DNA from 3 places in the Janthinobacterium sp. FT14W genome. Region 1 is predicted to be linked to each of the others. Evidence: predicted binding sites of a transcription regulator. Region 1 holds the regulator's gene; each other region holds the start of a gene.
What was found. The regulator HrcA, encoded in region 1, represses chaperone genes, less so after heat shock. The targets are predictions, from matches to a motif close to TTAGCACTCNNNNNNNNNGAGTGCTAA.

Region 1 (9,813 bases):
TCGGCAACACGCGTCCCCAGGGTGAAGGTCGTGCTGTCCTTGGCGATCGTGGTTTGCGCCGTACCGTTGATCAGGACCAGGCCGTCGGCTGTCAGGCCCGTCACCGTGCCGCCTACCGTATAGGTATTTTGCGTGCACGTGACCGCTGCCTGGATGCTCAGGTAGCGGCCTGCCGTACCGGAACCGCCACTGACGCCGCAATTCATGTGGGCGGGCTGTTGTTGCACGGTGATGTCATACTCGGTGCCATAGTCGATGCGTTGGGCAAAGGCAAACTTGGTCTGGCCGGATGCAATCGGGAGGTTGACGCCGCCGTTGGCCAGGATCAGGCCGTTGGTGTTCAAGTTGTTGACGGTGCCGCCGACTTCATACGAGGCCTTGCCGCCGCAAGCGGCCAGTCCCAGGGTCAGCAGCAGCGCGGTCAGCGGGCGCAGGCAGGATAACTTCATGTATTTCTCCAATGCAATATAGTGGTGGCGAATCGCGCGGCTTACAGCGCCGTGCAATTCAGTGCGGTGCCGGTCGTGGCGGCTGAGCCCATGGTGCCGTTGACAACGCGGCCGTCGGCGCTGGTGTTGGCGGAGGCCGCAAATTTGCACGTCTGGCCAGCTGGATACGTCAATATGGAAATATTGTAGGCGATGCCGTCATTGATGGCCGGGAAGGTATAGGCGGTGCTGCCATTCAGCGGGCTGGTGCTGAGATTGCCGATCGTCAGGGTCAGGCCGTCGGCGGTCAGGCCCGTGATGGTGCCGCTCAGCGGGTAGGTATTGGTCTTGCAGGTGACCACGGCCGTGGTCACGGAGTAGCTCGATGCCTTGCCCGCGCCATTGGCGATACTGCAGACGGCGCCCTTGGGCTGCTGCGCGATGGTGATGTCGTAGCGGTCATCGGTATTGACCAGCTTGGTGAAAACAAAGCTGCTCTGGCCCGCAGGAACCGGCAGGCTTTCCCCGTTATTCAGGAGAATCAGGCCATCTTTGGCCAGGCCGGTGACTGCGCCTTGCAGATACAGGTTGCCGCCGCTGCCGCCGCAGGCTGCCAGTGTGGCGGCGCAAGCCGCCGCCAGCATCGAGCGCAGGTACAAATTTTTCATACATTCTCCAAAACGAATTAGGTTGGGTAGCGCAACACGGACGCTGGCGCCGCATTGGAATGGCGCCTATTTTAGTCTATCTGGCAAGCTCGATGATCTTGCCTTGTATCACCCTGTAACAATTTTTCTCCGGGAAGCGCTGGCCCGGCCCCATTTCACGGGGGCGCAGCCATGCCGGCGGCGGCGATCGGTGCGACAATAGATGCAGGCTGCGCACCGTGGCGCGGCATTCACCGTGAGTCCCATGTCCCTAGTCCCTGCAAAACCCGCCGTGCCGCCCAAGGCCATCCTGTTCGACCTCGACGATACGCTGTGGCCCATCGCGCCAGTGATTGCCGCCGCCGAAACGCTGCTGCATGACTGGCTGGCCACGCATGCGCCCAAGGTGGCGCAGCAGTTTTCCATCGAGGTGCTGCGCCAGCACCGCCTGGCCATGCTCAACGAACAACCGCATTTCCATGGCAACCTGATCGAGTTGCGCCGGGCCGGCCTGTTGTCCGCCTTCGAGGCGGCCGGCGAAGATCCCGCCCTCGTCGATGGCGCCATCGCGCAGTTCCTGGCCGCGCGCAACCGCGTCCGGCCGTACGACGACGTGTTGCCCGGCCTGGCCTGGATGCGGCAGCGCATGCTGGTCGGCTCCATCTCGAATGGCAATGCGGACCTTGAAATTATCGGCCTGGCGCAGCATTTCAAGGTATCGATCGCCGCCAGCGAGTTTGGCGTGGCCAAGCCCGATGCCAGCATTTTCCTGGCCGCCTGCGCGGCGCTGGACGTGGCGCCCCATGAAGCCGTGTATGTGGGCGACGACCTGTATTTCGACGTGACGGGAGCGCAAGGGGCGGGCATGCGTGCCGTCTGGATGAACCGCAAGGGCAGCGACGCCCACCTGGCCGCCGGCGTGCAGCCCGACGCCATCTGCGCCAACTTTGACGACTTGCTGCTGTGGCTGCAGCAGCAACTGGAAGATTGATCGCCGCGGAACGGGCGAACGTGCATAATAGGCGCTGTTGATGCACGTTCGGCCGCTTTCGCTGCCGCTTGCCTAACAGAATACTCGCTTAAGAATACTTGCTTAAATAAAACACCATGCAACTCGATACACGTGCCCAAACACTGCTGAAAGCCCTGGTCGAGCGATATATCGCCGACGGCCTGCCGGTCGGTTCGCGCGCCTTGTCGAAAATTTCCGGCCTCGACCTGTCGCCGGCCACGATCCGCAACATCATGGCTGATCTGGAAGAGCTCGGCTATGTGTCCAGTCCGCACACCTCGGCCGGGCGCATCCCCACGCCGCGCGGCTACCGCATCTTTGTCGACACCTTGCTGACCGTGCGGCATCTGGACGAGCATCTGGTGGAGCCGCGCATGCGCCTGCAGACACCGCAGCCGCAAAAGACCATCGCCAACGCGGCGCAGATGCTGTCGTCGCTGTCGCAGTTTGCCGGCGTCGTGCTCAGCCCGCGCCGCGAATCCGTGTTCCAGCAAATCGAGTTCCTGCGCCTGTCGGAAAAACGCATCCTGCTCGTCATCGTTGCACCCGGCGGCGACGTGCAAAACCGCTTGTTGCTGACGGAGGCCGACTATACGCCGGCGCAACTGGTGCAATCGGCCAACTATATCAACCAGAATTATGGCGGCCTGTCATTCGACGCCGTACGCGTGCGCCTGCAGGGCGAATTGCGCCAGCTGCGCGACGACATGGGCAGCCTGATGCAGGCGGCCGTGGAAGCGGGCAGCGAAGCGATGGCCGACCACAGCGACGACATGGTGATTTCCGGCGAGCGCAACTTGCTCAGCGTGAGCGATCTGTCATCGAATATGCATTCGCTGCGCCAGATGTTCGACATGTTCGAGCAAAAGACGGGCTTGATGCAGCTGCTCGACGTATCGAGCAAGGCGACGGGCGTGCAGATTTTCATCGGCGGCGAATCGAACCTGGTGCCGATGGATGAGATGAGCGTGGTGACGGCGCCGTATGAAGTCAACGGCAAGATCGTGGGAACGTTGGGAGTGATCGGACCGACGCGCATGGCTTACGAGCGCGTCATCCCGATTGTCGATATCACGGCCAAGCTGCTGTCAAGCGCACTGAGCCATCATTGATCGTACTGCCTGGCGCGCTGGCCGCCCCATGGGAACGGCCAGCTGTGGTCAGGCTGTTTTGTGCGGGCAAGCTGTCTTGATGCAGTTGCCGTAGATGGCCAAAGCGTGTTCGGCGATCTTGAAGCCGCGCTCTTCGGCCACTTTTTGCTGGCGGATTTCGATCTCTTCGTCGAAGAATTCTTCGACCCGGCCACAATCGAGGCACACCAGGTGATCATGGTGGGAGCCTTCGTTGAGTTCGAAAATCGCCTTGCCGGTTTCAAAATGGTTGCGATTGAGCAAGCCAGCTTGTTCGAATTGCGTGAGGACGCGGTACACAGTTGCTAAACCGACATCCATATTGTCGGCCAGCAGAATCTTGTAGACGTCTTCCGCGGTCAGGTGGCGTACCGGGCTACTCTGGAAGATATCGAGTATCTTCAGCCGTGGCAGGGTGGCTTTCAGGCCGCTTGCCTTGAGATCACTAGGATTGTTACTCATGTTTGTTGCTCGTATGTGGGTCAGGTGCTTTATCATATAGCGTTTTAGCGGGGAGTGCCAAAATATGCATTTTTTGGCAGGCCGGCCACTCCTGGCGTTTTGTTCATCAAATTGAGGTCATTTATGCGCGTAACACCGGCTGTATTGCCATCTCTCCGGCACCGTATTTCATTTCGAGCACCCGTCGTGGCAGGCATGGTCTGTGTCGCGCTGGCCATGTCCGGCTGCGCCAGCCGTGGCATCCTTGGCGAAAAGCCGGCCGCCAGCCAAAAAGAAGGCAAGGAACTGGTTCCGGAACAGGGCGCCCAGACGACCACCATTACGCCGCTGCAAAAATTCATGTGGTTTTTCTCGCCGTATCGTCCAGACATTCAACAAGGCAACTTTGTCTCCGAAGAGATGCTGGCCCAGTTGAAAGTGGGCATGACGCGCGACCAGGTGCGTTTCGTCCTGGGCACCTCGCTGCTGACCGATATCTTCCATGCCGACCGCTGGGATTATCCATTCCGCCTGGCCCGGGGCAGTGGCGAAACCACCAGCAGCCGCGTGGTCGTGTACTTTGGCAAGGATGGCAAGGTTGAACGTTTCGAAGGCGGCAACTTGCCGACGGAGAAAGAATACATCGACCGTATCGCCGGTCCGTCGCCGTTCGCCAAGGTCGCCAAGGCTGACGTGCCGGCCGCTGCCGTACCATCGCCCGTGGCGCCGAGCGCCGTGCCCGTGCCGGCCGATGCGGCTCCCGCCATTCCGGTGAGCAAGCCTGACGTGGCCCCCGCACCGGCCACGGCACCTGCCGCCGAGCCTGCACCCGCTGCCGAACCCACCAAATAAGTTGCTGTAAGAGAATAAAATGACTGAACTGAAAATCGCCATCGCTGGCGCCAGCGGCCGCATGGGCCATATCCTGATCGAAGCGGTCAGCAATGCGCCCGACGCCGTGCTGGCCGGCGCGCTCGACCGCGCAGGTTCGCCTTCCGTCGGCCAGGATGCGGCCGCCTTCCTGGGCAAGCCTGCCGGCGTGCTGATCGAATCAAGCCTGGCCACGGGCCTGGCGAACGCCGATTTCCTGATCGACTTCACGCGTCCCGAAGGCACTTTGCAGCACCTGGCGTATTGCGCCGAACACGGCATCAAGATGATCATCGGCACCACCGGTTTCGATGACGCGGGCAAGGCCGCCATTGCCGCCGCCGCCGAAAAGACGGCCATCATGTTCGCACCGAACATGAGCGTGGGCGTGAATGTCACCATGAAATTGCTGGAACTGGCCGCGAAAAGCCTGTCCGAAGGCTACGACATTGAAATCGTCGAAGCGCATCACCGCTTCAAGGTCGATGCGCCATCGGGCACCGCCCTGCAAATGGGCGAAGTGGTGGCCGGCGCCCTGGGGCGCGACCTGAAGGAGTGCGCCGTGTACGGCCGCGAAGGCGTGACGGGCGAACGCGATCCGTCGACCATCGGCTTTGCCACCATCCGCGGCGGCGATATCGTGGGCGACCATACGGTGCTGTTTGCCGGCATCGGCGAGCGCATCGAGATCAGCCACAAGTCGAGCAGCCGCGTCACCTACGCGCACGGCGCCCTGCGCGCCGCGCGTTTCCTGGCGGACAAGCCGACGGGCCTGTTCGACATGCAGGATGTGCTGTCGCTGAAGAACTGAGGAACACCATGGCCACTGCCATCCTGAATGGAAAAGACATCACCGACGAAGCGAGCTTCCACGCGCAATGCGCGCAAGCCTTCGGTTTCCCCGAGTTCTACGGCAACAGCATGGATGCCTGGGTCGATTGCCTCAGCTACCTGCGCGACGAGGACGGCATGAGCAAATTCCGCTTGAAACCGAACGAAGTGCTGGATATCGTGGTGCAAGACGCGGAGGCAATGAAGGCGCAAGTGCCTGATTTACTGGAAGAAATCACGTTCTGCATCGCCGGCATCAATGAGCGCTATGAAGACTATGGCGAAAAGCCGGCGCTGAAATTGACGCTGAAGTAACGCTGACAACATAAAAACGCCGGACAGTGTTGCCACTGCCCGGCGTTTTTCTTTAGACGACCTTGCGTTCGCGCAAACCGTCGATCTGGCCGGCATCGAGGCCCAGCCATTGCTGCAACACCTCGTCCGTATGCTGCCCCAGCAACGGCGGCGGCAAGCGGTACTGCACCGGCGAGCCGGACAGGCGCACGGGATTGGCCACCAGCGCCACCGTGCCCGCCGTCGGATGCGGCATTTCCACTTTCAAGCCACGCGCCACCACTTGCGGGTCGGCAAAGACCTGGTCGATGCGGTTGACGGGGCCGCATGGCACGGCTTGCGCCTCGAAGGCGCTGATCCACTCGGCCGTCGTGCGCATGACCGTGGTCTGGCGCATCAGGGGAATCAGGATCGCCCGGTGCGCCACGCGCTGCGGATTGGTGGCGAAACGCTCGTCCTGTGCCCATTCCGGGTGGCCGGCGATGGCGCAAAAGCGCGAGAATTGCCCGTCATTGCCAATCGCCAGAATCATGTCGCCATCGGCCGTGGGGAAGTCTTGATATGGAACAATGTTCGGATGCGCATTGCCCATGCGCTGGGGCACTTTTCCCCCGCACAAGTAATTGGCTGCCTGGTTGCCCAGCGCCGCCACTTGCACGTCGAGCAGGGCCAGGTCGATATGCTGGCCCAGGCCCGAGCGCTCGCGTTCGGCCAGCGCCGCCTGCACGGCGATGGTGGCATACAGGCCCGTCAGGATGTCCGTCTGCGCCACGCCCACCTTTTGCGGCCCGGCGCCAGGCTGGCCATCGGGCACGCCCGTGATGCTCATCAAGCCGCCCATGCCCTGGATCAAAAAGTCATAGCCGGCGCGCGCCGCGTACGGCCCGTCCTGGCCAAAGCCCGTGATGGAGCAGTAGACGAGGCGCGGATTGAGCGCCAGCAAGCTGGCCGCGTCCAGGCCGTATTGCTTCAAGCCGCCCAGTTTGAAATTTTCCAGCAGCACGTCCGCCTCGGCGGCCAGCTGGCGCACCAGCGCTTGCCCTTCCGGGGCGGCCAGGTCGATGCACAAGGAGCGCTTGTTGCGGTTGGCGCACTGGAAGTAGGCGGCCTCGGCGGTATCGCGGCCGTCTTCATCCTTCAGGTAGGGCGGGCCCCAGGAGCGCGTGTCGTCGCCGCGTCCCGGTTGTTCAACCTTGACCACGTCGGCGCCCAGGTCGGCCAGCATTTGCCCGGCCCACGGGCCGGCCAGCACGCGCGACAGGTCCAGCACGCGCAAGCCGGTCAGCGGCGCGGGCCGCAGGGTGGAGGCGAAGGTGGAAGCCAGGGCATCCATTAGTTGAAGGCGGCGATGCCGGTGATGGCGCGGCCGATGATCAGCGCGTGCACGTCGTGCGTGCCTTCGTAGGTGTTGACCACTTCCAGGTTGACCAGGTGGCGGATCACGCCGAACTCGTCGGAAATGCCGTTGCCGCCCATCATGTCGCGCGCCATGCGGGCGATGTCCAGCGCCTTGCCGCAGCTGTTGCGTTTCATGATGGAAGTGATTTCCACGGCGGGCGAGCCCTCATCCTTCATGCGGCCCAGGCGCAAGCAGCCTTGCAAGCCCATGGTGATTTCCGTCAGCATGTCGGCCAGTTTCTTTTGCACCAGCTGGTTGGCGGCCAGCGGACGGCCGAATTGCTGGCGGTCCATCGTGTACTGGCGTGCCTTCAGGTAGCAGTCTTCGGCCGCGCCCAGCGCGCCCCAGGCGATGCCGTAGCGGGCGCTGTTCAGGCAGGTGAACGGGCCTTTCAGGCCGCGCACGTCGGGGAAAGCATTTTCTTCAGGGCAAAACACTTCATCCATGACGATTTCGCCGGTGATGCTGGTGCGCAAGCCCACCTTGCCGTGGATTTCCGGCGCGGACAGGCCTTTCCAGCCTTTTTCCAGCACGAAGCCACGGATCGCGCCTTCATCGTCCTTGGCCCAGACAACGAACACGTCGGCAATCGGGCTGTTGGTGATCCACATCTTGGCGCCGGAGATACTGTAGCCGCCCGCTACCTTGCGCGCGCGCGTGACCATGCTGCCGGGATCGGAGCCGTGGTTCGGTTCCGTCAGGCCGAAGCAGCCGATGTATTCGCCCGTGGCCAGTTTCGGCAGGTACTTCTGTTTGGTTTCTTCGTTGCCGAAGGCGTTGATCGGTACCATCACCAAGGACGATTGCACGCTCATCATCGAGCGGTAGCCCGAATCGACGCGCTCGACTTCGCGCGCGGCCAGGCCGTAGCAGACGTAGTTCAGGCCGGCGCCGCCGTACTGTTCCGGAATGGTCGTGCCCAACAAGCCCAGTTCACCCATTTCGCGGAAGATGGCGGCGTCCGTGCGGCCATGGCGGAACGATTCGAGCACGCGCGGTACCAGGCTGCCCTGGCAATAATCGCGGGCCGCTTCCAGCACGGCGCGTTCGTCGCCCGTCAGTTGTTCTTCCAGCAGCAGGGGGGAATTCCAGTCGAATACGGTTTTGCTCATCACAGGCCTCGCAGGTGAGCGCCGGTGATCGGCGCAAGATTGAATATGGCTCATGGTAGGTTTTTGCCTAGCCTTGCGCAAACGATTTTTTTGCACCCAGACATGCGTATCATGCATATCTTGCGGCATACTGGTGCTCTTTCACCGGCCGCTTACCTCCATGTCACGCAAAATTCCCATGCTGCAAGCTTTGAATTGCTTTGAGGCGGCCGCGCGCCACCAGAGCTACACGCACGCGGCGCGCGAACTGTCGCTGACGCAAAGCGCCGTGTCGCGGCAGATTTCATCGTTGGAGAGTTTTCTCGGCGTGCAACTGTTCCAGCGCACGCGCCATGGCGTGCTGCTGACCAGCGCCGGCGCCGCCTATGCGCGGCAGATCGCGGCGCGCCTCGATGGCCTGGAACGCGACACGCTCGACACCATGGCGCGCCAGGGCGGTGGCGGCGCCTTGCAGCTCGCTTCCGTGCCCACGTTTGCCACGCGCTGGCTGATGCCGCGGCTGTCCTCGCTGGCGGGGCAGCACCCGGACATCGTCGTGCATATCGATGCCTACACGAAACCGTTCATGTTTGCCGATACGGAATACGACGGCGCCCTGTACGCGGGCACGCCCGAGCAACTGGCGCGCTGGCCCGGCACGCGCGCCACCTTGCTCATGCATGAAGACATCGTGCCCGTCGCCAGCCCGCGCCTGCTGGCGGCGCGCAGCCATTGGCAGCCGCAGGACTTGTTGGAACTGACCCTGCTGCAGCAAAGTACGCGCCCGGGCGCCTGGCGCCAGTGGTTTGACGCCATGCAGGTTGACGGCGCGCTGGCCCGTTATGGCGCCCGCTATGAATTGTTTTCCATGCTGGCGATGGCCGCCGTGCAGGGCCAGGGCGTGGTCTTGCTGCCGCGCATGCTGGTGGAGGCGGAACTGGCGCGCGGCGAGCTGCGCATCGTGTGCGAGCGCCCACTGCGGGGGCAGCGGGCGTATTACCTGATTACGCCGGAAGCGGCGCATGAAAAAACGGCCTTGCAACAATTCCGGCTGTGGCTGCAGGGCGAAGCCGCCTGAGGCGAATCAAACCACCTTGGCCGTATCGAAATGGGGATTGTCGATGAGGCCGATCTGGTTGCCGAACGGGTCGAGCAATTCCACCGTGCGGATGCCGTCGCCCACGTCCGTGATCGGGTGGTGCAGGGTGCCGCCCAGCTTGATGATGCGCTCGACTTCCTGTTCGATGCCTTCCACGCCCCAGTACGTCACGCTGCCCTGCGTGCCCGGCTCGCCGCCCGGCAGCAAGCCCAGCTCGAAGCCGCCGATGGCAAACCCCACATAAAACGGCTGGTCGAAATACGGCGCCGTGCCAAATACCTGGCTGTACCAGGCCTTGGCCTGGTCCAGGTCGGGGACGGGATAGGTGACGGTGCGCAAGCCCTTGATCATGTTCTGCTCCTGTTGGTTGAAATGCCTGACGCCATCATGCCACCGGCGCGCGGCGCGCGATTGGAAAAATGGAAGGTGGTCACGCGCGCCGGCCCGCCAGCCATGCCTCGGGCGAGCTGTGGGCGAAATCCTGGAAGTCGTGGATCAGGTGCGACTGATCGAAATAGCCATATTTCAGGGCCACCTGCGCCCAGTCCGGCTGTGCCGCCAGGCCTTTCAC
Region 2 (9,813 bases), on a different contig from region 1:
GGGCCGATTGCAGGACGTCCGGACTGCAGTTTTCCGGACCCGTCAGCTTCAGATGGGTCTTCGTTTGCGTGGCCAGGCGCTGCAGCTTGACGAGGGCGGCGCGTTCTTCCTTGCGCGCACTGTCGACTTGCGCATCGCCGCTGGCCAGGCGCAGCGCCAGCGAGGCGATCTGGTCGATGGAAATATGCCAGGCAAAGCCTTCCAGCCGCGTGCGGATCTGGCCCGGCAAGGGATCGGCCGCATCGACTTCGCAGCGGAACTGGCCCAGGTGCGGGCGGCACAGCACGGGGATGGCAAAGGCCGAGGTGCGCTTGCCCTTGACGAATTTCTGGCTCAGGTCACCGAAGTTTTCATGCGTGATGGTATCGAAGCGGGCTTGCCCAAAGCCCATCTTGACGAGGTTTTCCTTGCGCTGGCGTGAAAACAGGGCGTCGACGGCATCGTAGATATTCTTGTTGAAGATGCGGTCCAGCGGCTGGCGCTCGTCCGACATTTTTTCGAATACGGCGCTGGAATTGGGCGCGTTGGCATCGATGGAAATGAGGATGAAGGGCTTGCTGTTCAGGCGCGGCGGCACGACGGCCATGTCGTTGCCGTACAGCTGCGTCAAGGCCACGTCCCACAGGGTTTCCACGCCGAGGTTGTCGGCCGCGCCGCCGTCGAACAGGTGCACATAGGACGGCGATTCGCGCGATTCGGAGCCCAGCTCCGGCACGAAACTGTTTTTCGGGCGGAAACGCTCGAAGGTGACGGAATCGAACACGCCGGGAAAGGCGGCCGAGGTGGCCACGGCCGTGGCCAGGCGGATATCCTGGATCGGCGAATGCAGGGTGCCGTAAAAATATTCGTAGGAAAACACCACGCGCTTGCCGCCATCGGTGGCGTCCGTTGCATTGGCCAGGAAGATGGGGCCGTCGTGGGGCAAGTCCTGGTAGGTTTTCTTGTCGTAAAGAACATCGTCAAACACGTCGGACAGGAAGGACGTGCGGGTCTTGTTCGTCAACAACATCGTCGTCAGGTTGGCCGGTTTCAAGATGGTCTGGCCGAAGAAATCCGTTTTCAGTTTGCTGCGCAGCAAGGGCCAGTCCGTCTGCTTGCCATGCAGCGCATAGTAGCCGCCCGCGATGGCGCCGCCCGAGACGCCGGAGATGGCCGAGGCGCCGCTGACGAGGCCGAACTGTTCCAGCTGTTCCAGCGAGGCGGCCGAGAAATTGGCCGCGCGGCTGCCCCCGCCGGACAGCGCGATGCCGATGAAGTGGTCGCTGGGCATGGGATTCTGGATGCGCGCCTTGGGCGCGTCGATGCGCAGGCGCGGGGTTTCCTGCACGGCAAACGTGCGGTTTTCGACGCCGCTGTTGGGGCGCAGGGCGAGCACCGTGCAGCCGCTCAGCAGCGCAACGAGGATAAAAGGTACAAACAAGCGTGGATGCATGCGCGATCTGTGCGTAGTCATTGGTTGGGATACGGACGGAAACGTGTGCGATTCTAGCAAACTTGTCCGTACTTATCCGTGCAGTTGATACGCGAGGATGGCGGCGCTGTAGCCGGCGTGCGCCAGCAGCCACAGTCCGCTCCAGTGCAGACCGCTCGCCATGCATGCGGCGGGCGGCAACAGGGCCGCGCAGGGCGCGCGTGCCGCCTTAATGGCGCAGCATCACGCCCGTGGCGATGCAGGCCACGATAGCCAGGCCCATGGTCAGGCAATATGCCGCCATCAGCAGGGCCCAGCGGCAGACGGTGGCGAGTTTTCCGCTCGGATACACGCGCCACATGGCCCAGGGCAGGTAGGCGAGCAGCCAGGCGCCGAGCACGAGGCGGATAATGTCGACGGGGATCAAGATCATCAGCGCCATCGTGATGAAGGCAAAGGCATTCGTGTGCAGGGCAAACAGGAAATGCTCGCCATAGCGCCGTCCGCTGCCCAGGTAGAGGATTTTCAGGAACAGGGCGAACAGCGGCATCAGGCAAAACATGGCGTACGGCGCGTAATGGAAAAAGCTTTCCACCACGAGTTTTTGTTTCTCGGCCGTGGGTAGCTGCTCAAAGTTTTGCCATTGGCGCGGCAGGGCGGGGGTCTGCCCCAAGATGCTGACCTGCATTTGCGATGGCTTGTTTTCCGGAATTTGACGGGCCCCATGATCGCTCACCTGGGCTTGCTGGTCGTGGACGGTGAGGAACATGTCGGGGCTGCTGAACTTGAGGATGGCAAAGAACAGGATGCTGAAGGTCAGGTACACGCGCAGCGGCTCCACGTAGCGCACGCGGCGCCCTGCGATGTATTCCTTGCTCAGTACGCCGGGACGAAACAGCAGCAGGGCCAGGGTACGCCACAGCTTGCCTTCGAGCGCCACATAGTGCGCGACGAATTCATGCAGGAATTCGCGCGCGCTGGGCAGGTGCAAGGTGGTGGACTGGCCGCAGGCGCTGCAGAAGTTGCCTGGCGCATCCGTGTGGCAGTTATGGCAGGTACTGGCGGGGCTGGTGCTGGACGACGCTGTTTTCAAGTTGGACTCTTTCCATGGGCGAAAGGTAGAAATGATCGCCCAAGGGCGCAGCATATGATGAATGAAAACAATGATAAAAGGGCACTTTTTCGCTCGCTAGTTGCTTCGAAGATACAAACTGCCTGCGCCGTTCAGCGGGCGCCGAAGGCTGCCAGCAGGCGCCGCTCGCCGTCCGGCGTGAGGCGCAGGGCGCGGCTGTCGAGTTCGCGCTCGGCCCAGCGCTGGCGCAGGGCCAGCTGCAGGATGGCGGCGCCCAGCGCGCCGCCGAGGTGGGCGCGCCGTTCGCTCCAGTCCAGGCAGGCGCAGGCGAAGCGGCGGCGTTGCTGCTGCAGTTGCGGCACGTCGATGCCCAGGGCCGCCATGCCGGCCGCGCCCGCTTCCGACAAACGGTACTCTCCGTCCTCGTCCCGCAGCCAGCCTTGCGCGTGCAGCTGGTCGTGCAGGGCGACGGCGACGGTGCCGGCCATGTGGTCGTAGCAGGTGCGCGCGTGGCGCAAGCGGTCCGGCGTGGTGGGCGTGAACGGCGTTGCCTGCACCCCGGCCACCACCAGCAGCGCTTCCAGCGCCCGTCCCGCTTCCGGGCTGGCCAGGCGGTAGTAGCGGTGCTTGCCCTGCGCCACCATCGATAGCAAACCATCGTCGCGCAGGCGGCTCAAATGGGCGCTGGCCGTCGAGGCGCCTACCTCGGCCAGCGCCGCCAGTTCCGTGGCCGTGCGCGCATGGCCGTCGAGCAGGCTGCACAGCATGCGCGCGCGGGCCGGTTCGGCGATGGCGCCGGCCAGCTGCGCCAGGCGCCCGTCGGCCGTGCGGGGAACGATGCTGTCATCCATGATTCGTCCGTCAGCGAAGTGTTGTGGTGGAAGGAACAGCATACTCGTGTCCCCACCTTACTGCAATGGAATGCGCATGCCGCTCACCGATCCGCTTCACCCGATTGCCGCCGTCACCCACGCGGCGCCCTACGACTACTATCGCCGCCTGGCGGACGGTCCGCCGCTGCGCTTCGATGCCGCGCTCGGCTGCTGGCTGGCGACGGGGGCAGCCGGCGTGCGGGCCGTGCTCGAGCATCCCGCCTGCCGCGTGCGCCCGCCCGGGCAGGCCGTGCCGCCCAACCTGGCAGGTACGCCGTGCGGCGCGATCTTTGCCGAACTGGTGCGCATGAACGATGGCGAGCGGCATGCCGTGCCGAAACAGGTGCTGGCGCGCCTGCAGGGGCGGGTGGCGCAGCTGGCCGGCGACCGCGTTCCCGGCAGCGCCGTCCAGCTCAATGCTGCGTTGTTCGAGCTGCCCTTGTACGTCATGGCGGACTTGCTGGGCTTTGCGCCGGCGCAATGGCCGGCGCTGGCTGCCTGGACGCGTGATTTTGTCGCCTGCCTGTCGCCGCTGAGCAATGGCGCGCAGCTGGCCGGCGCGCAAATGGCGGCCGACGCCTTGCTGCAAGGTTTTACCGCTCTGCTGCGCGAAGGGACGGCGCTTCCCGGCAGCTTGCTCGACGATGTCGTGTCCGGCGCGCGGCAGGCAGGCTGGCATGCGTCGGGCGCCGTGCTGGCCAACCTGGCGGGTTTGCTGTCGCAGACTTGCGAGGCCACGGCCGGCTTGCTGGGCAATGCCATCGTGGCCTTGCGCGCGCAGCCGCAGTTACTGCCGCAGCTGGGTGCTGCGCCCCGCCCATGGCCGGCCATGCTGCGCGAAGCGAGCCGGCACGATCCGGCCATCCACAACACGCGCCGCTACACGGCGCAGGATGCGGATTTTAATGGCGTGCTCATACCGCAGGGACAGATGATCGTGGTGGTGCTGGCCAGCGCTTGCCACGATGCCGGCGCGTATGCCGAGCCGGGCCGTTTCCTGCTGCAACGGCCCGGGCTGGCGCTGCCTGGCTTTGGCCATGGCCGCCACGTTTGTCCGGGGCAGTCCATCGCGCAGACCATCGCCGCGGCCTGCCTGCAGGCGTGGGCCGACGGGCTGGCCAGTATGCCGCTGGCATGGCGTTATCTGCCGTCGCTGAACGCGCGCATCCCCGTATTTAGCCCAGGAGAAATGACATGATTGCCGTGATATTCGAAGTCTGGCCCAGCGCCGCAGGGCGCCAGCAGTATCTGGATCTGGCCGCCGCGCTGCGGCCTTTGCTCGACGAGGTCGATGGTTTCATTTCCATCGAGCGTTTCAGCAGCCTGAGCGAGCCGGGCAAATTGCTGTCGCTATCGTTTTTCCGCGACGAGGCGGCGCTGGCGCAGTGGCGGCAGCTGGAAGCGCACCGCGCGGCCCAGTCGGCGGGCCGGCACGGCGTGTTTGACGACTACCGGCTGCGCATCGCCGCCGTGGTGCGCGATTACGGCATGCTGGACCGGCAACAGGCGCCCGCCGACAGCCAGCGGCGCCACGATGCTTAGCGGGGCAGCGCGCCCTGCGTGATCTTGACCTTGACCCGGTAGGTGGGCTCGGCCGCGTTCAGGGCGGGCGGCGTGGCCGGGTCGACGTCGAGCAGGGTGAACGTCAGGTGCTTGACGGTGACGGAACTGGCCGCGCCGGGCATGGAGTCGGACAGGACGATGTCCGTGGCGCCAGCGCTGTTGAGCAAGCTGAAACTGTAGCTGACGTAGCCTTTCCACACGCACACGGCGCCCTTGCGGCAGCGGCTGTCGTTGACGCGCTCCAGTTTCAGCGTATCGGTGGCCGTGATGGCCACCTGTTCGCCCGGCGAGAGCACGTGGGTGACGCTGCGCGGCGTGTTTTCCGCGTCGCCGGCGCTGCCGGCCGCGCCGCAGCCGGCCAGCACGGCCAGGCAGGCAAGGAACAGGGGAAGTAAGAGGCTACGGCAAGATCGGGTCAGGTAAGGCATGCTTTTCCTTTCAGAGAGAGCGTCTTCGGCGTGGCATCCACGCGCAAGATGAAAATGATAGTAACAAAATGATATTTTTCCGGCGCGCCGTTGGCGTGCTGCGGAGGAATTGACGCGCCGGCCACGCGGCGCGCCGATTACTGCGTAGAATGGCTGTTTTGAAAATCAGGAAACAACCATGAAAAAAACCGACCTGGCCAAAAGCGATGCCAAGAAACTGATGGGAAAGATGAATGTTCCCGGCGCCGGTGCATTCGGTAAGGAAGCGGTGGTCGTCGACCGCCGCGAGCAGCGCAAGCGCGATCAGGCTCTGGGCCTGGTGCCATTCGCCGTCAAGCTGAACAGCGATCTGGTCTTGCAATTGCAGACCCTGGCCAAGGAGCGCGGCGCGGATCTGAATGAAGTCGTCGCCGAGCTGATCACCAAGGGCTTGGCTGCAGCGTAACGGCTGACAATGTTTATCTGTTGATAAACATCAAGGTTTAAAACTAAAAGGCGCCTTGCGGCGCCTTTTACATTGCGGCATTGCTTGCGATTACACGTAGGCCGCCAGCGCGCCCTTCATTTTTTTCAGCGCCGCCACTTCGATCTGGCGGATGCGCTCGGCCGATACGCCGAACTCTTCAGCCAGTGCGTGCAGGGTGGCGCCGGAACCGTCGTCGTTGGCCAGCCAGCGCGCTTCGATGATGCGGCGCGAACGGGCGTCCAGCTTGGACAGTGCCGTTTCCAGGCCTTCCGATTGCAGGCGCGTCACTTGTTCCGCTTCCAGCACCTTGGTCGGCTCGCTTTGCTCCGACGACAGGTAGGCGATCGGCGAAAACTTGTCGTCTTCATCGTCGGTCGGCGATTCCAGCGCGATGTCGCGGCCGCTCAGGCGGGTTTCCATTTCAATCACTTCTTCGCGCTTCACGTCGAGCAGCTTGGCCAGCGCATCGATCTGCTTCGGCGTCATCGCGTCCAGGCCCGTCTTGTGGCTGCGCAGGTTGAAGAACAGCTTGCGCTGTGCCTTCGTCGTTGCCACCTTGACCAGGCGCCAGTTTTTCAGGATGTACTCATGCATCTCGGCTTTCACCCAGTGCATGGCGTACGACACCAGGCGCACGCCCTGGTCCGGATCGAAACGTTTCACGGCTTTCATCAAGCCGATATTGCCTTCCTGAATCAGGTCGGCGTGCGGCAAGCCATAGCCCAGGTAGCCGCGGGCAATCGAGACCACCAGGCGCAGGTGCGACAGCACCAGCTCTTGCGCGGCGGCCAGGTCATTTTTTTCACGCAGGCGTTTCGCCAGCGAAATTTCTTCGTCATGGGTCAACATGGGCAGACGGTTCACGGCCGAGATATAGGCGTCGATATTGCCCAGATTACCGGTGAACCCGAGGCCCAGCGCATTACTTTTGGTCGGAACCAATGCGGACGTTGCGGACATCATAGTCATGTTTTCTCCCTCGTAGTCTTGCTTTGTTCCAGTTGGCCATGTCACACGACATGGCAGCTTGTATCTTCGTTTTTGCGTATTCGGTCTTGCACTTCGCAGATCGCGGCACCATCTACATCTGGCGTCCATGGCGGTTCTGCTGCTGGTATGTCCCTATATTAGCACTCTCTGCTTGAGAGTGCCAATCAGCACATTTAATCGTCCTGATAGCCTAAATACTATGGCGATTTATTAATTAATACTTTATCTAAAACGCGCCGCCAGGGTGCATGGGCACTGCCGCGTGTACCTGCCGGGCCGTGCCCGCCAGGGCTGCACGGCGCTTCACGACAACATGGCTAGTCTACGGCCGCAAGCTGAAGCGAACCTTAAGAATACTTGCTAAATATCAATATCACCACAGTAGGGGGTGAATAGCAAAAAAACAAGGGGATGGGGCGCATGGCGGCGCCGGGGGCGCCGCCATGGGAGGGAAGGTCAGTTCAGGCGCGCCAGGTGGCGCTGCACGCAGAGGAAGGCGCCGATCAGGCCCAGGCCGGCGCTGACGGCCAGCAAGCCGGCCATCGGCAGCGGCGCCAGCGGCACCAGCTGGAATTCGGATGCGTACAAACGGGCAAACTCGGCAATTGCCGTATTGAGCGGCTGCAAGGCCAGCGCCACGGCGCCCAGGGCCAGCGCGCCCGCGCACAGGCCCAGCAGGGCGCCCGTGTAATAGAAGGGGCGGTGGATGAAGGTGTCGGTGGCGCCGATCAATTTCGAGATGCTGATTTCATCGCGCTGCTGCATCACCTGCAGGCGGATGGTGTTGAAGACCACGGCGATCACGGCCACGCCCAGGGTAATGGCCAGCAGCAGCAGCACCAGGCGCAGCACGCCCAGCAGGGCGGCCAGGCGCTTGACCCAGGCCGAATCGACTTGCGCCGATTCCACGCCGGGCAAGTGGCGCAACTGTTCCGCCACCGCATCGACGTCCTGCGCCTCGCTGGCGCTGCTGAAGGCGTCGAGTTTCAGCACATAGCTGTCGGGCAGGGGATTGTCGCCCAGGGTGCTGAGCACGTCGGCCAGGCCATTCTTGTTTTTCAGCGAGTCCAGCGCCTGCTCGCGCGGGATGAAGACGATCTTCGCCTTCTGCTCGCCGACGATCTTGCGCATGGCGCCGGCCAGGCCTACGGCTTGCTCGCGCGGCGTGTCGATCTTCAGGAAAACGCTGATTTCCGGGTCGACGGACATCTGTTCCGACATGGGACGCACATTGTCGAGCATGGTCAAGCCGGCGAACGGCAGCGACAGGGCGATGGCGACGACGAGCACGTTCAATAGGAAGCCGCCCGGCGACTTGCGCAGATGAATCAGCGCCGAGCCCAGCGCGAAGCGGTGTTGACGGAACCAGCCTCTCATGCCTGTTCTCCTTCGCCGTCATCCAGGCCGGGGGCGAAATCGGGATCGGGCGGCGCAAACACGGGCGCCTGCGTGGCCTTGTCGATGGCCACCAGCTGGCCGTTTTTCAGGTGGATCACGCGGGCGGCGGCGTCGAGCATCTGTTCGTCATGGCTGGAAATGAGGCAGGTCACGCCCACCGAGTGGAACGCCTTCAGGGCGTCGAGCACCTTGTTGGCGCTGGCGCGGTCCAGGTTGGCCGTCGGTTCGTCGGCCAGGATGATCTGCGGCCGGTTGACGATGGCGCGCGCGATCGACACGCGCTGCTGCTCGCCGCCCGACAGCGACAGGGGACGCGCCATGGCGCGGTCCAGCAAGCCCACCTTGTCGAGCGCGGCGCGCGCGCGCTGTTCGGCGGCCGCCTTGTGGGCGCCCACGACGAGCAGCGGCAGCATGACATTGGCCAGGATGGAGCGGTCGTTGAGCAATTTCTGCTGCTGGAAGATCAGGCCCATGTTGCGGCGCAGGAAGGGCACGCCGGCCGGCTTGATCTTTGCCATGTCCTGGCCATTGACGATCAGCTTGCCCGACGTGGGGCGTTCCATGGCGGCGATCATTTTCAGCAGGGTGGACTTGCCGGCGCCCGAGGGGCCGGCCAGGAAGACCAGCTCGCCCTTGGCAATACTGAGCGAAATGTCGCTGAGCGCCACGGCGTCGGGGGAGTATTGCTTGGAGACGTGCTGAAATTCAATCATGTATAGGCTTATCCGAGCAGCGCTTCGACAAATTCGGCAGCCACGAAAGGCTGCAAGTCTTCAATTTTCTCACCGATGCCGATGAAATACACGGGGACGGGGCGCACGCGGGCGATCGCCGCCAGCACGCCGCCCTTGGCGGTACCGTCCAGCTTGGTGATCACCAGGCCGCTCAACTGCAGGGCATCATCGAAGGCTTTCACTTGCGTGAGGGCGTTCTGGCCCGTATTGCCGTCGATGACGAGCAGGGTTTCATGCGGCGCGCCATCCATGCCCTTGCCGATCACGCGCTTGATTTTCTTCAATTCTTCCATCAGATGCAACTGCGTCGGCAAGCGGCCCGCCGTGTCGACCATGACCACGTCGATGCCGCGCGCCTTGGCCGATTGCACGGAGTCGTAGGCCACGGCGGCCGGATCGCCCGATTCCTGCGAAATCACGGTGACGTTGTTGCGCTCGCCCCAGACCATCAGCTGCTCGCGCGCGGCGGCGCGGAAGGTGTCGCCCGCGGCCAGCAGCACGGACTGGTTGTTCGACTGCATGTGCTTGGCCAGCTTGCCGATGGTGGTGGTCTTGCCGGCGCCATTCACGCCGGAAATCATCATCACCAGCGGCTTGTGGCGGCCCAGCTCGAAGCGTTTTTCCAGCGGCAAGAGCAGCTCGATCAGCAGCACTTTCAGCGCCGCCTTGACGGCGGCCGCGTCGAGCAGCTTGTCTTCCTTGACCTTTTTCTTCAATTCCGTGAGCAGGAATTCCGTGGCGTCGATGCCCGCGTCGGACATCAGCAGCGCCGCTTCCAGCTCTTCGTACAGGGCGTCGTCGATCTTTGCGCCGACGAACAGCACGGACAGGGTATTCGAGGTCTTCGACAGGCCCGCCTTCAGGCGCGTCATCCACGAT
Region 3 (9,813 bases), on a different contig from region 1:
AATTTTCATCATATTGCAAGAGTTGGCCCGGTGGGATGCCTTGCTAAGCGGTTTGGCGCACCGTGGCAGACGTACAACGCTTTGTCCGGCGGCCTGCATCGATTAGCATTGGAAGTTAATGTGGAGATAACATGGCGATTCAAATCATCAATACGGCGCCGATTGCCGGCCAGCGGCCCGGCACCTCGGGCCTGCGCAAGAAGGTGGCGGTCTTCAGCGCGCCCCAATACCTGGAAAACTTCGTCCAGAGCGTGTTCGATACCGTGGGCGACTGCCGCGGCCAGACCCTGGTGCTGGGCGGCGACGGCCGCTTCTACAACCGCGCCGCCATCCAGACGGTGCTGCGCATGGCGGCCGCGCACGGCTATGCGCGCGTGCTGCTGGGGCAGGGCGGCATCCTGTCGACGCCGGCCGTCAGCTGCGTGATCCGCAAGCATGGCGCCAGCGGCGGCATCATCCTGTCGGCCAGCCATAACCCGGGCGGCCCCGATGGCGATTTCGGCATCAAGTACAACATCGCCAATGGCGGACCGGCGCCCGAAAAGGTCACGGAAGCCATGTTTGCGCGCACGCAGGCCATCACCGAATACCGCATCAGCGACGCCGCCGACATCGACCTCGACCAGCCGGGCAGCGTGCGCATCGAGCAGATGGCGGTCGAAGTGATCGACCCGGTTCTCGATTACGCGGAACTGATGCAGCGGCTGTTCGATTTCGACGCCATCCGCGCCCTGTTCGCGGGCGGCCTGCGCATCTGCTTTGACGGCATGCACGCCGTCTCCGGACCGTATGCGACGGCCATCCTGGAAGGCATGCTGGGCGCGCCCAAGGGCAGCGTCATCAACGGCGTGCCCCTGGAAGACTTCGGCGGCGGCCATCCCGACCCGAATCCCGTCAACGCGCAGGAACTGCTCGCCATCATGGCGGCGGATGATGGGCCGGACTTCGGCGCCGCCTCGGACGGCGACGGCGACCGCAACATGATCGTGGGCCGCCGCTTCGACGTCACGCCCTCGGACAGCCTGGCCATCCTGGCCGCCAACGCGGCCGTGGCGCCCGGCTACCGCGGGGGATTGGCGGGCATCGCCCGTTCCATGCCCACGTCGGGCGCGGCCGACCGGGTCGCTGGCGCGCTGGGCATTCCCTGCTTCGAGACGCCGACGGGCTGGAAATTCTTCGGCACCCTGCTCGACGCGGGCATGGCGACCTTGTGCGGCGAGGAAAGCTACGGCACGGGCTCGCACCACGTGCGCGAAAAAGATGGCGTGTGGGCCGTGCTGTTCTGGCTCAACCTGCTGGCAGCGAAAGGGCAGTCCGTGGAAGCCATCGTGCGCGCCCACTGGGCCGCCCATGGCCGCAACTATTATTCGCGCCACGACTACGAAGATATCGACAGCGCCGGCGCGCAGCAGCTGATGGAGGCCGTGCGGGGCCGGCTGGCCGCCTTGCCGGGCCAGGTATTCGAGGGCTACACGGTGGCGCTGGCCGACGATTTCAGCTACACCGACCCCGTCGACGGTTCCGTGGCCACGCAGCAGGGCATCCGCATCGTCATGACGGATGGCGCGCGCATCGTGCTGCGCCTGTCCGGCACGGGCACGGAAGGCGCCACCCTGCGCCTGTACCTGGAGCGCTACGCAGCCGATCCGGCGCAGCACGCCATCCCCACGCAGCAGGCGCTGGCGGGCTTGATCGCCGTGGCGGAAACCGTGGCGCAGATCCGCGCGCGCACGGGGCGCGACGCGCCCACGGTGACGACGTAAAAAAGGCGCCCGAAGGCGCCCTTTTGCCTCAGATCACACCGGCATCACGCTTTTGCCGGGATGGCGGTCTGGCGGTAGTTGTCCACCATCTTGTAGCGCTTCGCATACAGGCCGAAGGCCAGCATGGCGACGGCGGCAAACGCGGCGAAGAAGAACATCTGGAAGGCCGTCACGCTGATGCCGCTCTCGGCGATCTTGCCGATCACGCCTTCGTTCATGACGCTGCGGTTGACGATCAGCACCCACAGGTTGCCCACCGTGGTCGACAGGTTCCAGAAGCTCATGATGGCGCCCTTCATGGACACGGGCGCCTGGCTGTACGCAAACTCCAGGCCCGTGGCCGAGACCAGCACTTCGCCGAACGTCAGCAGCGCGTACGGCAGGATCTGCCACATGATGGAGACGGCGTTGCCGCTGTCGAGCGCCAGCTGCAGCAAGCCGATGACGATCCAGGCCAGCGAGGAAAAGCCGATACCGGCCGTCATGCGGCGCAGGGCCGTCGCTTCCAGGCCGAAGCGGTTCAGCATCGGGTACAGCACCAGGTTGTTGAACGGGATCAGGAGCATCACCAGCATCGGGTTCAGCGCCTGCATCTGCGCCGGCAGGAACCAGCTTGGTTTTTCCATGGTGTTCGCCTGCACGATCCACGTCGAGGCCTTCTGGTCGAACAGCGAGAAGAACGGCGTGACAAGGGCGAAGATGACGAGGATGCGCAGCACGGCGCGCACGCCTTCGACGGCTTCGTCCGGGTGGATGCCGCGCGCGCGTTCCAGCTGCATGGCCGTGCCGATGCTGCCGAAGGCCAGCAGCAATACCAGCGCGGTACACGCGGAAATCACGAAGCCCCATTCGGGAATGCTGTAGAACGCATACAGGGCGCCGATCACGCCCACATACGCCACGTACAGGCCGGGACGCGAGCCGCCGTCGACGCGGGCCAGCAGGGCCGTGCGGGCCACGCGGGTAAACGAGTCTGGGTTGGGCGGCGCCGGCGGCACGTGCACGTATTTCTTGGCACCCATCCAGAAGACGACGGTGGCGGCCAGCATCATCAGGCCCGGGATGCCGAAGGCGATCGACGGACCGTAGTCGCGCAGGAATATCGGCATCAGCAGCGAGGCGAAGAAGGAGCCGAAGTTGATGATCCAGTAGAACATGTCGAAGACCAGCTTGGCCTTGTGCTTGTTGGTCTGGTCGAACTGGTCGCCGACGAACGAAGCGACGAGCGGCTTGATGCCGCCGGAGCCGAAGGCGATCAGGAACAGGCCGAAATAGAAGCCGTTGACGCTGTTTTCAAAGATGGCCAGGCAGGCATGGCCGGCGCAGTACACGAGGCTGAGCCAGAAGATGGTGTTGTATTTGCCAAAGAAGCGGTCGGCCAGCCAGCCGCCCAGCAGCGGGAAGAAATATACGCCGATGACGAAGGTGTGGAACACATGCTTGGCTTCGCCCGTGCGCTGGTCGATCGGGATCATCAGCAGCAGGGTGCTGATGAGGAATGGCGTCAGGATGTTGCGCATGCCATAAAAGCTGAAGCGTTCGCAGCCTTCGTTGGCAATGATGTACGGTATTTGCCGGGGCATTTTGCCCGTGGCGGTTTGTGTCTCGGCCGATGACATTGGCTCTCCCCAAGTTTTTTTTGTAAGCCGCGATGCTAAGGCCTGCCGCGTTTGCTTGCAACAGAAAAAACGGCCTGTCCGCTATTTCGCAGGGATTTGTAAGGTATTGATTTTCATAAAGACATTACTTTCGGCACTTGCGCTTGCACTGGCACGCGCCGGACGGGGCAGCATCAGCCGCATTTGCAGCATGCCATCCGTGGCGGGACTGTCTTCCAGGGTAAAGCCGCAGCCCAGGTACAGGGTCAATGCGGCCAGGTTGTCCTGCGCCACGGCCAGGCGCACGCGGCCCAGCTCGGGAATGGCGCAGGCATGCGCGATGGCCGCCTGCACCAGCTGCCGTCCCGCGCCGCGTCCGCGCGCCTGCTGCGCCACATACACGCCCCACAGGCTGGCCTTGTCATGCACGACGGCGATCGGTTCGCGGCGCAGGCCGGCAATGGCGATTAATTGTTTCTCGTCGAAAGCGCCAAATATTATTTGGTGCGGAGTGGCGCGCAAGCGCTGGGCTATCTGTGCCAGCGGCAAGCCGCTTTCCGCCGCATGCGTGGTGCAGAACGTGGCGGGCAGTTCGGCGATGCCGGCCAGGCGCAGCGTGCGGTAGGCGCAGGCGTCGTCAAGCGTGAGGGGACGGACAGTGGTGGCGGGCATGTGGGCGAGTATCGGGCCTCGATGTCAGAAAGTAAAGCTTGCGCTGCAAGGCAGGCGTCCCTGGCCATCGCGCCCGCAGCCGGGGCAGGGGCGTTACTGGGTGGCGACGCGCTGCATGGGCGCGTTGTCCTTGCGCCATTGTTCCAGGCTGATCAGTTCAGCGCTGACGATGTCGTCGACGAGGATGCGCTTGCCGTCGGGCGAGACGACAAAGCTTTCCCAGCGGTGGGCCGCGTCCGGCGTGTTTTCGAAAAAGCTCAGCTGATAATACGCGGCGCCATCGACGAGGCGCGTCTCGGGCGACGTTTCCATCACGGCGCCATGGGCGCGGCCGCTCGACGCCTTTTCGATATGCGCGGACCACGCCTTGATTTCCGGTAAGGCCATCAGCGCATTGATGGCGCGCGCATTCTGTTCCGGTGCCGCCGTCTGGCTGCTCGCGGCCGGGGCTTTGTCTGCCTGCGGCGCGGACTGCTGGTGCAGGTAGAAAGCGCCGAGCCCGGCGGCCAGCAAGCCGGCCAGGATGCCGGCGATGACGGTGGTTTTGGAAGAGGAAGCGCGTGGCGGCATGATGGCGGCGTGAGAAAGAGGGACGATGGCGGCCATGCTAAAGCAAAACGCCCAGGCCGGCAATCGCCAGGCTTGCCAAATCAACAGGCGAAAAAAAAGCTACCTTCCGTAGAAGATAGCTTTCGGGGCCGCCGGGCAGGTGCACGCAGCTTTTGGCCTGCCTGTCCTGTCCCGGCGTATGCGTCCCTGCGCGCCGTCGCCTGCGCGCGGGGACGCCGGACATTACATCATGCCGTCCATGCCGCCCATGCCGCCCATACCACCCATGCCGCCGCCCATGCCGCCGGCTGCCTTGTCGTCAGCGATTTCGCAGACCATGCAGTCGGTCGTCAGCATCAGCGAAGCGATCGAAGCGGCGTTTTGCAGCGCCGAACGGGTCACTTTGGCTGGGTCCAGGACGCCCATTTCAACCATGTCGCCATACGTGCCGTTGGCAGCGTTGTAGCCGTAGTTGCCCGAGCCAGCCAGTACGGCTGCCACGACGACCGAAGCTTCTTCGCCAGCGTTTTGCACGATCATGCGCAGTGGCTCTTCCATTGCGCGCAGGACGATCTTGATACCAGCGTCCTGATCAGCATTGTCGCCCTTGACCGTGATGTTGGCGCGTGCGCGCAGCAGGGCTACGCCGCCGCCTGGCACGATGCCTTCTTCCACGGCAGCGCGGGTTGCGTGCAGTGCATCTTCAACGCGGGCTTTTTTCTCTTTCATTTCGACTTCGGTGGCTGCGCCAACCTTGATCACGGCAACGCCGCCAGCCAGTTTGGCTACGCGCTCTTGCAGTTTTTCACGGTCGTAGTCCGAGGTCGCTTCTTCGATCTGTACGCGCACTTGCTTCACGCGTGCTTCGATCGAGGCAGCTTCGCCGGCGCCATCGATAACGATGGTGTTTTCCTTGCCCACTTCGATGCGTTTCGCTTGGCCCAGTTCGGCCAGGGTCACTTTTTCCAGGGTCAGGCCGACTTCTTCAGCGATCACTTGGCCACCGGTCAGGACAGCGATGTCTTCCAGCATGGCTTTGCGGCGGTCGCCGAAGCCAGGGGCTTTCACTGCGCAGGTTTTCAGGATGCCGCGGATGTTGTTCACAACCAGGGTGGCCAGCGCTTCGCCTTCGATGTCTTCTGCGATGATCAGCAGTGGACGGCCAGCTTTGGCGACTTGTTCCAGTACCGGCAGCAGGTCACGGATGTTCGAGATTTTCTTGTCGCACAGCAGGACGAATGGGCTGTCCAGTACGGCAACTTGTTTCTCTGGGTTGTTGATGAAGTATGGCGACAGGTAGCCGCGGTCGAACTGCATGCCTTCAACGATGTCCAGCTCGTCGTTCAGCGACTTGCCGTCTTCTACGGTGATGACGCCTTCCTTGCCGACTTTTTCCATCGCTTCAGCGATACGCTCGCCGATCGATGCATCCGAGTTGGCCGAGATCGAACCGACTTGGGCGATTTCCTTGGTCGTGGTGCAAGGACGGGCGATTTTCGCCAGTTCTTCGACGGTTGCCGCAACGGCTTTGTCGATACCGCGCTTCAGGTCCATCGGGTTCATGCCGGCGGCAACGAACTTCATGCCTTCGCGTACGATGGCTTGTGCCAGCACGGTCGCGGTGGTGGTGCCGTCGCCGGCGTTGTCGCTGGTGCGGGAAGCAACTTCCTTGACCATTTGCGCGCCCATGTTCATGAGCTTGTCTTTGAGTTCAACTTCTTTCGCTACCGACACACCATCCTTGGTGACGGTAGGGGCGCCGAACGAGCGCTCCAGGACCACGTTGCGGCCTTTCGGGCCCAGCGTTACTTTGACTGCGTTGGCGAGGATGTTGACGCCTTCGACCATCTTGGCGCGCGCTGCGTCGCCGAATACTACTTCTTTAGCTGCCATGTTCAATTCTCCTGAGTTTCGGGATGTATCTGTCTACAACGTGGAAACAATTACTTGACGACGATCGCCATGATGTCTTCTTCGCGCATGACCAGCAGCTCATCGCCGTCAACTTTGACGGTTTGGCCGGCGTACTTGCCGAACAGGACGCGGTCGCCCACTTTGACATCCAGAGGACGGACTTTGCCGTCGTCGAGAATCTTGCCATTGCCTACGGCAAGGACTTCGCCTTGATCCGGTTTTTCAGCAGCTGCATCAGGAATGATGAGGCCGGATGCAGTCTTGGTTTCCTGGTCGAGGCGTTTGACGATGACGCGATCGTTCAATGGGCGCAGATTCATACAAAACTCCTTAAAGTTCAATGGATAGGTGTTGCTAAATGAATACATTTCTGGCGCAGCGCCAGACGTGCTTTCAGTGACCGCCGTTGAAAGCAGCCCGCAACGGTCAAGCAAACCCCCGGTCATCCTGTCCTTGCCTGTATCCGGCAGTGGTGCATCGCGGCGTCGCCCGCCGCGTAGCGTTCCCTGCAGTTGCCTGGCAAGCACCATCAGTCCTGAGGATTGCTACGAAAGAGTTTGTTAGCACTCTCTACTAACGAGTGCTAATTATAGGGACGGTATGGGGCTTATTCAAGGGCTTATTCTCCGGGGAGATATGCATAGGCGTTCTGCGCAGCCTGCATTTACGCAGGGTTTGCGCTGGCGTAAGCGAACTCCCCGGGCGTCAGCAACAGGCGCGACTCTAGCATGTCGTCCGGCAGGGGGGCGTTCCTGTACGCACGGGAAACAGAGTTTCACTATGGGATTTGATAAGATGATTGTAATTGCATATCAATATCGCCACACATTCCCACTTGCACGAGAAAGCACACCATGCCATTCCCCCTTTTCCATCCCGCGCTACGCCTGCTGGGCGCCACCGCCATCGGCCTGGCCTGCCTGGGCAATGCCGCCGCACAGGCGCCTACCATCGTCGACGAGATCACCGTGGCGGCCCTGACGCCGCTGGAAAAGGAAATGCTGCTGAATGACTTGTTCAACGATTTGAACAAGGACGACGACGACCAGCAAGCCCATGTCTGGGACAACGGCGGCGACCGCGGCGTGCTGGTGAAAGTCACGTATAACTTCAGCAACTCCGGCATGACGGAGCACAGCTTGAAGGCGCATGTCTGCCGCGACCTGAAATTCGTCGTCACGGCGGGCGGCAAGTCGCAGGACCTGAGCCGCCGCACCTGTTCGCAGAACAGCGGCCGCTGGGATGTGCAGGGCAAGGATCCGGCGCCCGTCGTATCTCCGCCTTTCCTGTCCGACGTCACCATCGCCAAGCTCAATGTCAAGGAAAAACAAGCCTTGCTGACGGCTGCCGTGCGCACCTTGAAGGATGAGGAGGATGGCAAGACGCGCCAGTGGAGCAACAAGGGCCTGGGCAATGCGGTGCCGCTGGCAGTACGCCTGACGCCCTCGGGGACGGACGCCAAACCCGGCAGCTACCGCCAGACTTGCCGCGACTTGACGATGGTGCTTGACGGCAAGGGCGGACAACAGACGCTGACGCGCCGCTCGTGCGAAAACCGCTATGGCGGACTGGATATCGAACCCGATTACGTCGACGAGTAAAACGCCGCCATCGCGGCGCTGGCGGATGCGCACAGATGGCGAAAAGCGCCGGAAAAAGCGTGTATTGTCCGCCAACTGCCCTGCATTGATGTAAATATGTGTGACAGCGGCGTGATTCGATTGACGCCCATGGAGCGTCCGCCCTATAGTGGCGGGATGATTTCCGAATTCAACGAATTATCCGACAAAATAGGCCTGCTGGCCGAAATGACCCATGCGCTGCGCCGTGAAAACGCGCAATTGCGCAAGGACAACGCCGCGCTGGCCGCCGACAACGCCCTGCATGTGCAGCGCATGCGCGAGGCGCAGGAGCGGGTGGAGGCGTTGCTGGAGAAAATTCCCGAACTGGTGCAAGCAGGCCTGGAGCAAGCCGCTTCGGAAGCGGGCGCCTATACTGCCGAGAACGAGAAGGAAGCGTAATGCCGCGTGTCGATGTCAATATCATGGGCCAGTCCTACAGCATGGTGTGCCGCGACGGCGAAGAGCGCGCGCTGCGCGAAGCGGCGATCTATCTCGATAGCAAAATGAAAGCCATCCGCGACGCGGGCAAGGTCAAGGGCAATGACCGCATCGCCGTGCTGGCCGCCCTGGGCGTGGCCGCGGAATTTCTGTCCGTGAAGTCGCCGCAAGGTCCGCTGTCGGAATTGACGATACTGGAAGTGAAGCAGAAAATCTCGGCCATGCACACCGTCCTGGACAGCGCTCTGACGCCCCAGGAAAATCTTTTTTAAACACCGAACCAAACCTGCTGCGCGTCGCGACTTGCGGCCTGCGATGCTCTCTGCCTCGGCGGCCCCGTGCTCGCACAGTTGCGCTTCTCGACCACAATTCACTTCCGCTCGCTACGGTTTTGTTCAGTGTTATTAATTGGATTTTAAGCGGATACGGTACGATTTGTCTTTGCGATGCGCGATCAAAGGAGTAAACTTGCGTCTACCCTGCGGTGTTCGCGATTGCCATATATTCCTTGAACCATTTATGCGCATCGGTTGCGAATTTTGTTTGATGGGAGTGAGCGTCGCTCGTTCGACGAACCCGAAATTGAACTAACGTGACCACCTTGAACCGTTTGGTTCGGGATGCCGGCATAGCGGCACAGGCGGGGCCCAATTTGTACTACAACTGAAAACGGTTGCCGCATTGATGCGCAACCGTTTTTTTACGTCTGCCGCTTTGACACGGAGTCTGCATGAAACAATACTGGCTGATGAAGTCCGAACCCGATGAAGTGAGCATCGACGACCTGATGGCGGCGCCCGCGCACACCATGCCCTGGTTCGGCGTGCGCAACTACCAGGCGCGCAACTTCATGCGCGATGGCATGCGGGTGGGCGATGGCGTGCTGTTCTACCATTCCAGCTGCCCGCAGCCGGGCGTGGCGGGCGTGGCCGAAGTGGCCAGTGGGGCCTATCCCGATCACAGCCAGTTTGAAGCGGGCGGCAAATATTTCGATGCCAAGGCCACCTTGGCCCAGCCGCGCTGGATCAGCGTCGATGTGCGGGGCGTGAAGAAGACGGCGCTGCTGCCCCTGTCCGAGATGCGCCAGATGCCGGAGCTGGAAGACATGCTGCTGCTGAAGAAGGGCAGCCGCCTGTCCATCACGCCCGTGACGCCGGCGCAATGGAAGGTCATTACCGGCAAGCTGAAAGCCTAGCCTTCGATCCGGTTGCGGCCGTTCTGCTTGGCCCGGTACAGGGCCTGGTCGGCGGCCGCCAG

Region 2: a site for HrcA is predicted at 6,940-6,966, ahead of rpoH (RNA polymerase sigma factor RpoH). Genes of this name have one in related genera too.
Region 3: a site for HrcA is predicted at 7,057-7,083, ahead of groES (co-chaperone GroES). Genes of this name have one in related genera too.

Annotation. Positions count from the first base shown of each region.
Region 1 covers NZ_WFLL01000001.1:124,322-134,134, forward strand. Annotated here, with positions in the region: gene GCN74_RS00530 (hypothetical protein) at 1-449, opposite strand, end outside; gene GCN74_RS00535 (hypothetical protein) at 491-1,096, opposite strand; gene GCN74_RS00540 (HAD family hydrolase) at 1,341-2,066, shown strand; gene hrcA (heat-inducible transcriptional repressor HrcA) at 2,183-3,199, shown strand; gene fur (ferric iron uptake transcriptional regulator) at 3,248-3,679, opposite strand; gene GCN74_RS00555 (outer membrane protein assembly factor BamE) at 3,875-4,510, shown strand; gene dapB (4-hydroxy-tetrahydrodipicolinate reductase) at 4,530-5,339, shown strand; gene GCN74_RS00565 (barstar family protein) at 5,348-5,674, shown strand; gene GCN74_RS00570 (CaiB/BaiF CoA transferase family protein) at 5,727-6,986, opposite strand; gene GCN74_RS00575 (acyl-CoA dehydrogenase) at 6,986-8,164, opposite strand; gene GCN74_RS00580 (LysR substrate-binding domain-containing protein) at 8,325-9,221, shown strand; gene GCN74_RS00585 (VOC family protein) at 9,228-9,593, opposite strand; gene GCN74_RS00590 (helix-turn-helix domain-containing protein) at 9,673-9,813, opposite strand, start outside.
Region 2 covers NZ_WFLL01000023.1:64,366-74,178, reverse strand. Annotated here, with positions in the region: gene GCN74_RS16575 (patatin-like phospholipase family protein) at 1-1,420, opposite strand, end outside; gene GCN74_RS16570 (DUF3667 domain-containing protein) at 1,641-2,504, opposite strand; gene GCN74_RS16565 (ArsR/SmtB family transcription factor) at 2,636-3,334, opposite strand; gene GCN74_RS16560 (cytochrome P450) at 3,411-4,553, shown strand; gene GCN74_RS16555 (antibiotic biosynthesis monooxygenase family protein) at 4,550-4,897, shown strand; gene GCN74_RS16550 (hypothetical protein) at 4,894-5,346, opposite strand; gene GCN74_RS16545 (hypothetical protein) at 5,525-5,791, shown strand; gene rpoH (RNA polymerase sigma factor RpoH) at 5,882-6,775, opposite strand; gene ftsX (permease-like cell division protein FtsX) at 7,259-8,179, opposite strand; gene GCN74_RS16530 (cell division ATP-binding protein FtsE) at 8,176-8,913, opposite strand; gene ftsY (signal recognition particle-docking protein FtsY) at 8,922-9,813, opposite strand, start outside.
Region 3 covers NZ_WFLL01000021.1:88,419-98,231, reverse strand. Annotated here, with positions in the region: gene GCN74_RS15690 (TonB-dependent receptor domain-containing protein) at 1-9, opposite strand, end outside; gene GCN74_RS15685 (alpha-D-glucose phosphate-specific phosphoglucomutase) at 132-1,763, shown strand; gene GCN74_RS15680 (oligopeptide:H+ symporter) at 1,808-3,382, opposite strand; gene GCN74_RS15675 (GNAT family N-acetyltransferase) at 3,464-4,033, opposite strand; gene GCN74_RS15670 (hypothetical protein) at 4,127-4,639, opposite strand; gene groL (chaperonin GroEL) at 4,826-6,475, opposite strand; gene groES (co-chaperone GroES) at 6,526-6,816, opposite strand; gene GCN74_RS15655 (hypothetical protein) at 7,351-8,097, shown strand; gene GCN74_RS15650 (DUF904 domain-containing protein) at 8,254-8,517, shown strand; gene GCN74_RS15645 (cell division protein ZapA) at 8,517-8,828, shown strand; RNA gene ssrS (6S RNA) at 9,030-9,207, shown strand; gene GCN74_RS15635 (EVE domain-containing protein) at 9,287-9,751, shown strand; gene GCN74_RS15630 (GGDEF domain-containing protein) at 9,748-9,813, opposite strand, start outside.